2 regions of the Hydrogenoanaerobacterium saccharovorans genome follow, and region 1 is predicted to be linked to the other one. Evidence: predicted binding sites of a transcription regulator. Region 1 holds the regulator's gene; the other holds the start of a gene.

Evidence for each region. The regulator Rex, encoded in region 1, represses fermentation and respiration genes when NADH is low (regulators of the CRP and FNR family bind a similar motif). The targets are predictions, from matches to a motif close to ATTGTTAANNNNTTAACAAT.
Region 2: a site for Rex is predicted at 1,396-1,415, ahead of EDD70_RS12950 (phosphoglycerate kinase). Genes of this name have one in related genera too.

What each region holds. Positions count from the first base shown of each region.
Region 1 is NZ_RKRD01000001.1:240,710-243,844, reverse strand. It holds gene EDD70_RS01115 (hypothetical protein) at 1-206, shown strand, start outside; gene EDD70_RS14845 (hypothetical protein) at 259-399, opposite strand; gene EDD70_RS01110 (helix-turn-helix domain-containing protein) at 508-720, shown strand; gene EDD70_RS01105 (helix-turn-helix domain-containing protein) at 736-990, shown strand; gene EDD70_RS01100 (helix-turn-helix domain-containing protein) at 1,035-1,247, shown strand; gene EDD70_RS01095 (redox-sensing transcriptional repressor Rex) at 1,285-1,950, opposite strand; gene EDD70_RS01090 (isocitrate/isopropylmalate family dehydrogenase) at 1,974-3,134, opposite strand.
Region 2 is NZ_RKRD01000003.1:148,385-151,519, reverse strand. It holds gene EDD70_RS12950 (phosphoglycerate kinase) at 142-1,353, opposite strand; gene EDD70_RS12945 (DegV family protein) at 1,486-2,367, opposite strand; gene trmL (tRNA (uridine(34)/cytosine(34)/5-carboxymethylaminomethyluridine(34)-2'-O)-methyltransferase TrmL) at 2,372-2,875, opposite strand.

The sequences.
Region 1 (3,135 bases):
TCGCAGGTATTTTTGCAGGCAACTATGATATTTCTGAAATCTTTGTAGATGGCACGCTGAAAATAGGCGGCAAAAATTACGAAGAGTTTGCTGCTTTTATAGAAGATTTGAATGCACTTGTTGAGGTAAGCAAAGCATCGATCATCTTTACAGTATCTTGCGACGCTGCAGAACTTCCCGAAAGCGTTAAAAAGTATATCGTATAATAAAGCAAATCACTAAAACAACTTACAAATGATAGCGTAAAAACGAGGATGGCTAGCCATCCTCGTTTTTGTTTGCCTGTTCACCTGAGGCAACATAAATTTCCTCGGTAATCTGCTGTGCGGTTTGCAACTGTTCAATTGCATCTGTCACCCTATTGAACAATACGGTATACATTTTTTCATAATCCGGCATCTTTTTCCCTCCAATTTAAATGTTATACATGCAATTTTACATAATATATTATGTAAAGTCAATACATCATATATGTTGTACGTATAATTTTATTGGAGTGATATATTTATGAAAACATATATAGAAATAATTAGGGAATTGCGTGAGGATAATGATTTAAAGCAGGAAGCTATTGCAAAAATATTGGGAACATCGCAACAGATGTATTCCCGTTACGAAAAGGGACTAAACGAAATGCCTATTCGCCATCTCATTATGCTTTGTAAGTTTTATAATGTGAGCGCTGATTATATTCTTGGGCTAAAACAGGATAAGAACTAAAACGAAGGTGTTTGGATGTATAAAAATAAAGCCGTCGACGGTAGAAATAATATCTGTGGTAAAAATGTAGCGCGAATACGTAAGAGTTTAAACCCAAAAGTGTCACAGCGAATGCTTGCTGATCAACTGCAAATTCAAGGGCTTGATGTTGACAAAAATGCAATTCAAAGAATCGAAAACGGAGAACGCTTTGTCACCGATATTGAATTGGTAGCACTTGCAAATATACTAAATGTTTCTCTTGAGCTACTTACAAATGCAAAGCATTGACCTTTGGCTGCAATAATGATTTACAGTAAAGCGTGGTGTAAAGCATGAAAATGTATTTTGAGGTGCTCAGAGAATTACGCGAAGATAACGACTTAAAACAAGAAGCAATAGCTAAAGTTCTAGGAACCACACAGGAAGTTTATTCGCGGTACGAAAATGGAATTAACGAATTGCCAATTTGCCATTTGGTTACCCTTTGCAAATTTTATAATGTGAGTGCTGATTATATTCTTGGACTAAAACAGGATAAGAACTAAAAACGGCTGTGATTGATTCATCACAGCCGTTTTGCATTTATATATTTTTGTTCCCTTCGGCAGGGCCGTCTGGGCTATCCAGGTCTTTTACCTTATAGCACAATGTCATCAGGCTATCGCCGAGGTGAACATTTTCTACCGCTACATGTGGATGATTCATATTGATATCATAATGCGAATAATTCCAAAAGCCACGCACGCCAAGTTCTACCAGCTTATCGGCAATGCGCTGTGCCGCTTCTCGGGGAGTACATAAAATAGCAACATCGGGTTTATTTTTTATGCAGAAATCTTCCATCTCGTCCATATCCATAACGGCTATATCACGAACAACGTCACCAACGACCTTCTCGTTGCTGTCAAACAAACCAATCAGTTCATAGCCTCTGCCATCAAACGTCATATGGTTTGCAACTGCTCTGCCAAGGTTACCCACACCGATAAGGATGGTTTTATAATTCTGATCCAACCCAAGAATATGGCCGATTTCGCCGTACAGTGCCTCGACGTTGTAACCATAGCCCTGTTGGCCAAATCCGCCAAAGCAGTTTAAATCCTGCCTGATCTGCGACGCGGTAAGCCCCATGCGGGAAGAAAGCTCGCGCGAGGAGATTCTATGTATGCCATTTTTCAAAAGTTCGCCAAGAAAACGGTAATATCTCGGCAGTCGCCTGATAACTGAGATAGATACCTGTTTGCTCATTGCATTCACCTTTTCCAACTTATTTACAGAGTCTCAATCGTGCTCATAACATAATTACCGAATTCTTCGCAGGTAGCCCCGGTATCGCGCCCGGTAATGGCCAGTTTTTTCTCCTCATACATGCAAATATCCAAAGCTCTTTCCAGTTTGTTTGCCTCGGTTTGGTGATCGATGTGCGAAAGCAGCATAACCGCCGCGCGCAGCATTGAACAAGGGTCTGCAAAGCAGCCTCTTCCCTCGTCCATCATTCTGGGTGCCGAACCGTGAATTGCTTCAAACATTGCATAACGCTTGCCAAGGTTTGCACTGCCCGCGGTACCTACACCACCCTGCATCTCTGCGGCTTCATCTGTAATAATATCGCCGTACAGGTTTGGCAGTACCATAACCTGAAAATCTTTTCTGCGCTTGGGGTCAATCAATTTGGCAGTCATAATATCAATGTACCAGTCATCGGTTGTGATGTCGGGGTACTCTTTTGCTATATTTTGGCACAGTTTTAAAAATTTGCCGTCGGTTGTTTTTACAATGTTTGCTTTTGTTACGATAGAAACACGTTTTTTGCCGTTTTTCTTTGCGTAATCGTAAGCAAGGCGAGCTATTCTTTCGGTGCCTTCGGTGGTGGTTACCGTAAAGTCAAACGCAAGCTCATCATCCACATTGGTACCGCAAGAGCCAAGTGTATAGGCACCCTCGGTGTTTTCGCGGAAGAATGTCCAATCAATGCCCTCCGAAGGCACTTTTACCGGACGCACGTTTGCAAATAAATCAAGCTCTTTTCGCATTGCAACGTTGGCACTCTCAATATTCGGCCATGGGTCGCCCGCACGCGGTGTGGTTGTAGGGCCTTTTAGGATAACATGGCACTCTTTGAGTTCTGCCAGCACATCATCGGGGATTGCCTTCATGCATGCAACACGGTTCTCGATGGTGAGGCCATCGATTTCGCGGAACTCTATTTTGCCTGCTTTTACTTCATCTGCCAGCAGATAACGCAAAACACGCTCCGCCTCGTGGGTAATAACCGGCCCAATACCGTCGCCGCCACATACGCCAATGATAATCTTATCCAGTTTTGAGTAATCCACAAAATCTTTTACTGCTTTCATGCGCTCAACTCTGGCAAGCTGCGCTTCAACCAAAGCGGCAAAGTGTGCCGCCGCAGCCTGTACTTTTTGTTCCATA
Region 2 (3,135 bases), on a different contig from region 1:
ATAACTATTCTACCATTCTACCAACAAAAAGGCGCGGTATCTGTCCGCGCCTTTTATTATGCCGTTTTGCGGCAGTTTTTGCGGGCAGTGCACAAAAAACAAAAGGCATGCCCGGATTACTGCCGGACATATCTGTCCGACTTATTTGTCGTTAACGCAAGCAATACCGGGGAGTTCTTTGCCCTCGAGGAACTCGAGAGATGCGCCGCCGCCTGTAGAGATATGGGTCATCTTATCGCCAAACCCTAAAGTATTGACAGCAGCAGCGGAATCACCACCGCCGATAATGGTAGTAGCATCGGTTTCGGCAAGAGCTTTTGCAACAGCGATGGTGCCCTTTGCCAAAACAGGGTTTTCAAATACACCCATTGGGCCGTTCCAAACAACGGTTTTAGCCGATTTAACAGCATCTGCGAACAATTCGGCAGTTTTGGGGCCGATATCAAGGCTCATGTAGTCAGCAGGGATTGCATCTGCAGCGACAACTTTAACGTCAATTTCTGCATCAATCGGATCGGGGAAAGATTTTGCAATGACACAGTCGATGGGAAGAAGAATTTTTACGCCTTTTTCCTCTGCTTTTTTAAGCATATCTTTGCAGTAATCAATCTTTTCATTATCAAGCAGAGAAGTACCTACGCCATACCCTTTTGCAGCAAGGAAAGTATAAGCCATACCGCCGCCGATGATGAGGGTATCTGCTTTACTGAGAAGATTTTCAATGACATTTAGTTTATCGGCAACTTTAGCACCGCCGAGAATGGTAACAAACGGTCTGACCGGGTTGGCAACAGCATTGCCGAGGTATTTAAGCTCTTTGCCCATCAGGTAGCCTACAGCTGCCTCTTTGACAAACTGGGTAACACCAACGGTAGAACAGTGCGCTCTATGTGCTGCACCGAATGCATCGTTTACAAAAACATCGCAAAGGCCGGCAAGCTCTTTGCTGAAAGCCTCACCGTTTTTGGTTTCTTCTATACGGTAACGGGTGTTCTGAAGCAGAACCACATCTCCGTCTTTCATAGCAGCAACAGCTTTTTTTGCATTCTCGCCGACAACATTATCGTCTGCAGCAAAAACAACCTCTTTACCCAGCAGTTCGGAAAGCCTGACCGCTACAGGAGCAAGAGAAAGCTCTGGTTTTGGCTCGCCTTTGGGTTTGCCAAGATGCGAGCAGAGGATTAATTTACCTCCGTCTGCAATCAGTTTTTTAATAGTAGGCAGTGCAGCGACGATTCTGTTTTCGTCGGTGATGACACCACTTTTCAGGGGTACGTTAAAATCGCAACGTACAAGTACTCTTTTACCGGAAACATTGATATCATCAACCGTCTTTTTGTTGAAAGCTGTCATTTCAGTCTCCCTTTCCTTATCTTTAATTGCCTGTTTTTTGGCATTGTTAAACTAAAAACAAACCATCTTTATTTTATAACATGCCACCTGCTTTTGCAAGTGGGACATTGTATAAAATGGCGAATTTTATCATCATTTTTTGGTGCGTTTCTCCCCCAGAATCATAACTCCGGCAAGGCGAGGGCCTGCATTGATAGCAATCGAGGCACCGGCGTAGTACAGCCCCAGCGACTGAACGCCTGTTTTTTGCTGCATCAAATCGGTAAGCTGTTCACCAACATCATCGGTCATGGCGCGAATACACAAGAACGGGGTATCACCCACACGCCGTTTTTCTGCAATCTCAGCAAGTTTGGGGACAACATTTTTATCTCCGCGTACCTTGTCTACAATCTTCATTTCACCGTCGATAATCGAAAGAATAGGGCGCAGCCCCAGTACATCACCAACAAAAGCAGCAGCACAGTTAATGCGCCCTGATTTTTTGGCAAATTCGAGTGAGTACACCGCAAAATACACCTCTACACGGTCAAAGAAATCGATGAGATATTCTGCAATTTCGGCGCAAGGCTTGCCATTTTTCGCCATCTTAGCAGCCTCACACTGGGCATAACCATAGGGAATGGTATAAACTTTTGAATCGATAACATAAACGGTAAGCTTGCCTTCGGCATCGGGGCATTCATCAAAGAACAAAGATTTTGCCATATTGGCAGCGTCGAACATATTGGAGCCTTTGGAGTTGATGGTAGTTACCACCACATGGGTGTAGCCTTGCTGATACGCCTGCTTATATTGCTCGGCAAAGGCAATCGCCGTTATGTGGCTGGTGACAGGAATGGTTTTCGCATCAAGCAGGCGTTTATAAAACTGTTGGGGCGTAAAATCGACTCGTTCCAGATAACCGACCCCATCGATTGTGATGGGAATAGGGAGCACAGTGATGTCGAACTCCTGTGCAGCCTCCTGCGGAAGGTCGCATGCAGAATCGGTTATAAACTTGATCTTTTCCAAGTTGTTAGTCCTCCCATTTATATTTGGTAAGCTGTCCCGACCATTTGAGCGTCGGGTAATTCCATTGACGCAGCACTTCGTAGGCTGCGATTGCAACTGTATTGGAAAGATTGAGGCTGCGTGCATCTGCAATCATAGGCAATCGCACACAGGAATCGGGATTTTGGAGCAGCAGTTCTTCGGGCAAGCCCGCGTCTTCCCTGCCAAATACAAGGTAGGCATTATCGGGGTACTGCACATCGCTGTGGATATGCCTGCCTTTGGTAGTGAAATAGAAAAATTTACCGTCTTGGTTTTTTTCAAAAAATTCCGCCATGTTTTTGTAGTAGGTAATATCAAGCAGGTGCCAGTAATCGAGCCCTGCCCTTTTTAGTTTTTTGTCATCAATGGCAAAGCCCATGGGCCCCACCAAATGCAAACGTGCGCCTGTTGCTGCACAGGTACGGGCAATGTTGCCGGTGTTTTGCGGAATTTGCGGTTCGATGAGTACAAGGTTTAATATAGGCATTCTGTAACAATGTTTCCCCTTTATTATCAAATCAGTCTATGAAATTAAAACAATTTTTATTATATCGAATATCACCGTGCGGAATCAAGCAATTTTAATGTTTGATACCGTTTAGTCTACAGATTATTATACCTTCTGCCAATTGTTTACACAATAGGCTGGGTGCGGTTTCACGGCTTTTTTTGCGGTTGTGTGTAGTTTTTGCAGCAGATTTACCATATCTGCCCTGTTCTGCCAGTTGTATTGAAAGGGAGGCTATT